One region of the Agrobacterium sp. H141 genome, then DNA from elsewhere that is predicted to be linked to it. Evidence: predicted binding sites of a transcription regulator. Region 1 holds the regulator's gene; the other holds the start of a gene.
The links. The regulator HrcA, encoded in region 1, represses chaperone genes, less so after heat shock. The targets are predictions, from matches to a motif close to GTTAGCACTCNCNNNNNGNGAGTGCTAAC.
Positions count from the first base shown of each region.

Region 2: groES (co-chaperone GroES) is a predicted target of HrcA. The motif match lies at 2,345-2,373, and genes of this name have one in related genera.

Region 1 covers NZ_CM169893.1:3,978,394-3,982,448, reverse strand. Annotated here, with positions in the region: gene rdgB (RdgB/HAM1 family non-canonical purine NTP pyrophosphatase) at 1-590, opposite strand, end outside; gene ACWPM9_RS18740 (VOC family protein) at 593-1,015, opposite strand; gene rph (ribonuclease PH) at 1,033-1,749, opposite strand; gene hrcA (heat-inducible transcriptional repressor HrcA) at 1,906-2,994, shown strand; gene grpE (nucleotide exchange factor GrpE) at 3,098-3,727, shown strand; gene ptsN (PTS IIA-like nitrogen regulatory protein PtsN) at 3,788-4,055, opposite strand, start outside.
Region 2 covers NZ_CM169893.1:3,548,312-3,552,366, reverse strand. Annotated here, with positions in the region: gene groL (chaperonin GroEL) at 279-1,922, opposite strand; gene groES (co-chaperone GroES) at 1,991-2,287, opposite strand; gene ACWPM9_RS16685 (hypothetical protein) at 2,496-2,888, opposite strand; gene soxR (redox-sensitive transcriptional activator SoxR) at 2,978-3,430, shown strand; gene chrA (chromate efflux transporter) at 3,463-4,055, shown strand, end outside.

The DNA.
Region 1 (4,055 bases):
AACGCTTCCGGATCGCCCGGTTTCCAGCCATGCTTTTCTTCTGCGGACATCTCGCCGAATGTCGTGTCATAGCCTTGCGGCTGGAAAACAGGATCATAACCGAAACCCTTTTTCCCCCGTGGGGGCCATACAACCGTGCCCTCCACTTCGCCACGGAAAAACTCGGTGTGGCCGTCCGGCCAGGCAAGGCACAGCACGCTCACGAACCGTGCTGTGCGCTGTTGCGGCTGTGTCGCGCCGCGCTCTGCGAGTGCCGTTTCGACCTTCTGCATCGCCATGTCAAAGTCGCGTGTGCCGTCTTCCAGTTCCGCCCAGTTGGCTGTGTAGACACCAGGGTTGCCGTCGAGTGCGTCGACCACCAGCCCTGAATCGTCCGAGAGTGCGGGAAGACCGGATGCCTGCGCGGAAGCCTGCGCTTTGATCGCGGCATTTTCTTCGAATGTCGTGCCTGTCTCTTCGGGCTCCGCAAACTGCAATTCTGCAGCCGACTTTGCGGAAAAGCCGAATGGACCAATCAAGTCGGCGATTTCCGCAATTTTTCCGGCATTGTGGCTTGCAACAACGATCGTCTTGGTTTCGAGTTTGCGCATTTCTAATCCTGTTCGATGCCCCACAGGCGGGGCTCGGCACATTCAAGACTATTGCCCGCGGGATCGCGGAAATAGATGGAGCGGGCACCGTTGGGCCAGTTGAAATCGGCCTCTATTTCGATTCCGGCCTGCGTCAGGCGATCAACCATGGCATCCAGCTTGTCACCACGCACTCGAAAGCAGGCATGTCCCGGGCCACGGGTGCCGTGGGTCGGAACCGGCAGCTTGCCGGTCGGTGAAGGCACAGAAGTCGCCTCCGGGTTGAACACCAGCAGGATGCCGGCACCGCAGCGAAAGAACACGTGCCGGTCTTTTACCCGTGTTACCGTTTCCAGACCGATCACCGAACCGTAAAAATGCTCGGCGGCATCCAGATCATCGGCATAAAGCGCCGTTTCCAAGATGCCTTCCGTGAGCGAAGTCATGCCGTTTCCTTTGAGCCTTAGCCGATAGACTGCTTCTGCATGGCCACCAAATCGGCGACGCCGGACTTGGCAAGGCGCATCAGTGTCAGAAATTCTTCTTCGGAGAAGGGAGCGCCTTCTGCCGTGCCCTGAACTTCAACGATGGAGCCTGCGCCTGTCATCACGAAGTTTGCGTCTGTTTCGGCAGCCGAGTCCTCCAGGTAGTCAAGGTCGATCACCGCCTGCTGGGCAAAGATACCGCACGAGATCGCTGCAACATGGTCCTTAAGGACCCGCTCAAGCTTGATCATGTTGCGGGTTTCCATCCACTTCAGGCAATCGTGAAGGGCAATCCAGGCGCCGGTGATCGATGCAGTGCGCGTGCCGCCATCCGCCTGTATCACATCGCAGTCAAGCGTGATCTGGCGTTCGCCAAGCGCTTCCAGATCAACGACCGCACGTAACGAACGACCGATAAGGCGCTGGATTTCCTGTGTGCGACCGCCTTGCTTGCCGGCAGCTGCTTCGCGCCTCATCCGGTCACCGGTGGCGCGGGGGAGCATGCCGTATTCTGCCGTGACCCAGCCCTTGCCGCTATTGCGCAGCCAAGGTGGCGTCTTTTCTTCAAGGCTTGCGGTGCACAGCACATGGGTGTCACCGAACTTCACCAGGCATGAGCCCTCGGCGTGTTTGGAAAAGTTTCGCTCAAACGAAACTGCCCGCATTTGATCTGTTTTTCTGCCTGATGGACGCATACCGACTTCCTTTCGCGATCTACGGTCTTCTACGGATGGCAGTGCCGATTTGCAAAGGAAAAGCGGCAAAAGAGAAGAAGTCAGATTCCCGTTGGTGATTGGAGCGGGAGTGACTATATTTTGTCAGGACGATATCGAAGGCGTCCGGAAGGCAATATGGATTTATCAACGACCATGCAGATGGAGTTCGGCTCTAACCTTGACGATAGGTCGCGCGAAGTGTTCCGTCGCATTGTCGAAAGCTATCTGGAGTCCGGGGAGCCGCTGGGATCTCGCAACCTTTCCCGCATCTTGCCCATGTCGCTATCGCCGGCATCTGTTCGCAACGTGATGAGCGATCTCGAAGAGCTAGGCCTCATCTATTCGCCTCATATCAGTGCTGGCAGGCTCCCAACGCAAACCGGACTGCGGTTTTTCGTCGATGCCTTCATGCAGGTCGGAAATCTCTCCGATGAAGAACGTGGAAGCATCGACAGGCAGATCCGTCCGGTCGGTCCGGACGCGTCGATGGAAAACCTGCTGAGCGAGGCAAGCCTGATGCTGTCAGGGCTGTCGCGTGGCGCAGGGCTCGTGATCTCGTCCAAGAATGACGCCGTACTGAAACATGTCGAGTTTATCCGGCTGGAGCCGACCAAGGCGCTTTGCGTTCTGGTGGGTGAGCACAATCAGGTCGAAAATCGTATCATCGAATTGCCGGCAGGGATCACCACCTCGCAATTGACCGAGGCTGCGAATTTTCTCAATGCCCATTTGGCCGGTCAGACGCTGGGTGAACTCCGTGGCCAATTGGTGAAGCTGAAGCAGCAGGTCTCAGGCGAGTTGGACATCTTATCCCAGGACCTTGTTGAGCGCGGGCTCGCTGTCTGGTCGGGTGGCAAGGAAAACGACAAGCCGACCCGTCTCATCGTCCGCGGACGGGCCAATCTTCTGGAAGGTCTCGCTGGAGAGGAAGATATTGATCGCTTGCGCCTCCTTTTCGATGATCTCGAGCGTAAGGAAAGCCTGATCGAGATCTTGAACCTGGCCGAAACTGGCCCGGGGGTCCGAATATTCATTGGCTCGGAAAACAAGCTTTTCTCCTTGTCGGGATCGTCACTCATTGTGGCACCATTCCGGGATGGAGAGGATCGCATCATTGGTGCGGTCGGAGTGATTGGTCCGACACGGCTGAACTACTCGCGCATTGTGCCGATGGTTGACTATACCGCCCAGCTAATGGCGCGGCTTTCGCGTAATCCGCTATAGCCATACGCGGAGTCAGCCGCTTCTTTTGGCTGAAGCCTTGATTTTTCCGCGACAAACGCTGATATCGGGCACGAAATTCCAATCACAAATTCCGGAGAACGTCATGACCGACGAGACCAATAAGAACGGACCTGACGCAACGGCCACAGAAGACGAAAACGTCGTGTCCATCGATCAGGTTGCAGACGAAGCAGATGCTGGCGAGCCCGATCCTATGGAGGCCGTGAAGGCGGAGAATGCGGAGCTGCGCGACCGCTTCCTGCGTCTGGCCGCCGAGATGGATAATCTTCGCCGTCGCACCGAGCGCGACGTCAAGGATGCCAAGGCATACGCCGTCACCAACTTTGCCCGCGATATGCTGTCGGTGTCGGACAATCTGCGCCGTGCACTTGATGCGATCCCGGAAGAGGCGCGTTCCGCTGCAGAAGCGGGTTTGACCGCACTGATCGAAGGGGTCGAAATGACCGAGCGCGCGATGCTCTCTTCTCTTGAGCGTCATGGCGTTAAGAAGATCGAACCAGAAGGTCAGAAATTCGATCCGAACTTCCATCAGGCGATGTTTGAAGTGCCGAACGCTGATGTCCCGAACAATACCGTCGTTCAGGTCGTCCAGTCTGGATATTCGATCGGCGATCGCGTCCTTCGCCCTGCCATGGTCGGTGTGGCAAAGGGTGGCCAGAAGGCCGAGGGAACAGAGCCCGGCACAGCACCAGTCAACGAAAAAGACGCCTGACATCAGGCGTCCATTTCTTCAGCAATTCGCAGAAATTGAAATGATCCTTGCGCCGCCTTTTCAGGCGGCGTTCGAGGCATGTTCCTCGTTGAGGAATGTGTAGATTGCTGTTGCGGAATCGGTCGCACGCAATTTCGCCACGAGCTCGCTATCCCGAAGAACGCGCGCGATACGCGACAAAGCCTTGAGATGATCGGCGCCGGCGCCTTCAGGCGCCAGCAGCAAAAACACCAGATCGACGGGCTGGTCGTCCAGCGCTTCAAAATCGACAGGTGTTTCAAGTCGGGCAAACACGCCCACAATCTGATTGATACTGGTCAGCTTCCCA
Region 2 (4,055 bases), 430 kb from region 1:
GCGTGTCGGCAATGTGTCTTGTCAATATTCCGAGCCTGGAGTGACATTCGCCGGAAGTCGCACATCGCACACGTGTATTCTACCCAGCGTGCACGAAAAAGGGCGGTCCGAAGACCGCCCCGTATTTCTGAACCGATATGGTTGGCTTTCGCAATAAGGCTTTCGCCTTATTACATCATGCCACCCATGCCGCCATTTCAGCGCGCTTGACGCGCTGAAACTCTTGAAGGCAATGGGCGTGCTTTATGGTTGGCTTTCGTAATAAGGCTTTCGCCTTATTACATCATGCCACCCATGCCGCCCATGCCGCCCATGTCAGGCATGCCGCCGCCAGCAGCTTCCTTCTTAGGAAGTTCGGCAATCATGGCTTCTGTAGTGATCAGCAGCGAAGCAACCGAAGCTGCGTTCTGCAGAGCCGTACGGACAACCTTGACCGGGTCGACGATACCCATGGCGATCATGTCGCCATATTCAGACGTCTGGGCGTTGTAGCCGAAGTTGTCTGTGTCGCCGTCGAGGATCTTGCCGACAACGATCGAAGCTTCGTCACCGGCATTGGTGGCGATCTGGCGAACCAGCGACTGAAGAGCCTTGCGAACGATGTTGATGCCAGCTTCCTGGTCGTCGTTTGCACCCTTGACGGTGATCTTGGTCGAGGAGCGCAGCAGAGCTGTACCACCGCCAGGAACGATACCTTCCTGAACAGCAGCGCGTGTTGCGTTCAGAGCATCGTCGATGCGGTCCTTGCGTTCCTTGACTTCGATTTCCGTCGAGCCGCCAACGCGGATGACGGCAACGCCGCCAGCGAGCTTGGCAAGACGTTCCTGCAGCTTTTCGCGGTCGTAATCGGAAGAGGTTTCTTCGATCTGAGCCTTGATCTGGGAAACGCGACCTTCGATGTCCGACTTCTGGCCGGCACCATCAACGATCGTTGTGTTTTCCTTGGTGATCGAGACCTTCTTGGCGCGGCCGAGCATGTCGAGCGTGACATTTTCGAGCTTGATGCCGAGATCTTCGGAGATAACGGTACCACCGGTCAGGATAGCGATGTCTTCGAGCATGGCCTTGCGGCGATCGCCGAAGCCAGGAGCCTTGACGGCAGCAATCTTCAGGCCGCCACGCAGCTTGTTGACGACGAGCGTTGCAAGAGCTTCGCCTTCGACGTCTTCAGCGATGATGATGAGCGGCTTGCCAGACTGAACGACAGCTTCCAGAACCGGCAGCATTGCCTGAAGGTTCGAGAGCTTCTTTTCGTGGAGCAGGATGTATGCGTCTTCGAGATCCGCAATCATCTTTTCCGGGTTCGTCACGAAGTAAGGCGACAGGTAACCGCGGTCGAACTGCATGCCTTCGACGACTTCGAGTTCGGTTTCAGCGGTCTTGGCTTCTTCAACCGTGATGACGCCTTCATTGCCGACCTTCTGCATGGCTTCGGCAATATCTGCACCAACCTGCTTGTCGCCGTTTGCCGAGATCGTGCCGACCTGGGCCACTTCTTCAGAGGTCGAGATCTTCTTGGCCTTGGCCTGAAGGTCCTTGACGACTTCCGACACAGCCAGATCGATACCGCGCTTCAGGTCCATCGGGTTCATGCCGGCAGCAACAGCCTTGTTGCCTTCGCGCACGATGGCCTGGGCCAGAACGGTAGCAGTCGTGGTGCCGTCGCCTGCGATGTCGTTGGTCTTCGAAGCAACTTCGCGGACCATCTGGGCGCCCATGTTTTCGAACTTGTCTTCCAGTTCGATTTCCTTGGCAACCGATACACCGTCCTTGGTGATGCGCGGTGCGCCGAAGGACTTGTCGATGATGACGTTACGACCCTTGGGGCCGAGCGTTACCTTCACGGCGTCAGCGAGGATATCGACGCCATGAAGCATCTTTTCGCGCGCGGTGCGGCCAAACTTGATTTCTTTAGCAGCCATGTTTCAAAACTCCCGGAGCTTAGCTCTTTGGTGAATTGTTGATTGGATTGAGAAGTAACCGGCTAAATTCAGCCGATAACGCCCATGATGTCGGATTCCTTCATGATCAGAAGGTCAACGCCATCGAGCTTTACTTCGGTGCCCGACCACTTGCCGAACAGGACGCGGTCGCCGACCTTGACGTCCAGAGCGACGAGTGCGCCCTTGTCGTCACGAGCGCCGCTGCCGACAGCGATGATTTCGCCTTCAGCTGGCTTTTCCTTGGCAGTGTCAGGAATGATGATGCCGCCCTTTGTCTTTTCTTCAGACTCGACGCGCTTGACTACAACGCGGTCGTGCAGCGGACGGAAATTGGTGCTTGCCATTGTCTAATCCCTCGATCGAATGACATTCGCGGGATCTTTGGGTCCCGCATGGATGTTGTTAGCACTCTCATACGGGGAGTGCTAGCGAGCTCGATCTAAGGATGGGAAGGCTGAGAGTCAAGAAAAACGGCTAAAAATTTTTGCCGTCTTTTCTCTTTCTAGGCGTTTGCCATGTCGAGAATGTGTCTGGCGTGTCGGCATGTCTAAGTCAACCGGCTGCGTGATGCTGCGCATGAAAGGCGGCGACATCGTGGTAAAGGCCGAATTCTCCGGTGATGCCGCGCTCTGCCATGAAGATTTTCGGGTCGAAGCCGTCGACACTATAAAATTGGTCGACAGCCTCCTTTGCGGCCGTCAGGGCTGCCGCACTCTTCCATTCGACGATGGTGACGATCTTCACGGTCGAAGGTCCGGGCGCAACCGCAACCCGATTGTAAAGGCAGCCCTCAAGCGTGTCGAAATAGCCGTGGATAATGGCAAGGCGGTTGGAAAAGGCGCGCACATGATCGGGCGGGCACTCGAAGCAGTCGATGCGAAAGAGGCTGGCGCTTTCCGCCGGAGCTCCGTTTTCGTTGGCGGGGATTTGCAAGGACAATGACATGGCAGGCGTTCCTCTCTCAAAGGCGTGTTGTCAGGTGAACGCGAGCACGATAAAACCTCAACAAAGATTGAGGTCAAGGCGTATTTTCCATGTCGCAAACAACTCGCAAAACAGTGCAGTCTCTCTCGGTCGGTGAGATTGCCCAGCGCTCCGGCGTCGCCGTGTCGGCACTGCATTTCTATGAGCGAGAAGGGCTGATCGAAAGTTGGCGTTCCCAAGGCAATCAGAGGCGCTATCCGCGCGGTGTCTTGCGGCGCATCGCCGTCATCAAGACCGCCCAGCGACTGGGCATCCCCCTGGCCGAGATCCGCGTCGCACTGTCCAGACTACCGGCGGACCGACCTCCCAGTGCTGCCGACTGGCGCAAGCTGTCAGCCGCCTGGCGCGCCGAGCTCGACAGCCGTATCGAAACCATGATGGCGCTGCGCGATCAGCTCGACAGCTGCATTGGCTGCGGCTGCCTGTCGCTCGATGATTGTCCCCTTCGCAATACTGACGACAAACTGCGTTATGAGGGCGCCGGTGCACGGCTTTTGCCGTGATGATGGGGTGTCCGGTTTGGAGTTGAACAACGATGGCTGAAAATTCCGAAGCGGTTGCCCGTCCACAATTGTCGGAACTGGTGGGTGCCTTTGCCCGTATCGGCCTGATGAGTTTCGGCGGCCCGGCCGCGCAGATCGGGCTGATGCACCGTGTGGCCGTCGACGAGAAGCGCTGGATCTCCGAGGATCGCTTCCTGCATGCTTTGAACTACTGCATGCTGTTGCCTGGCCCGGAGGCCCAGCAACTTGCCACCTATATCGGCTGGCTGACCCACGGCGTGCGCGGCGGCGTCGTGGCCGGCCTGTTGTTCGTGCTGCCGGGGTTGGCCGTCATGCTCGGCCTTTCGGCTGCCTATGCGCTCTATCAGGATACCCAGTGGCTGACCGGCCTGTTCTTCGGCCTGAAGGCGGCAGTGCTGGCCATTGTCATCGACGCCTTGATCCGCGTCGGCAAGCGGGCGCTGAAGACGCGGTTTCACCGCATTGTCGCGGTCGTCGCCTTTCTCGCGCTTTTCCTCCTGTCGCTGCCATTCCCGCTGGTGGTTCTGGGGGCCGGCATGGCCGGGCTCGTCCTGGCCCGCTCCAGCGCAGCCACCGCGACAGGGGATATCGACCTGTCAGCGGT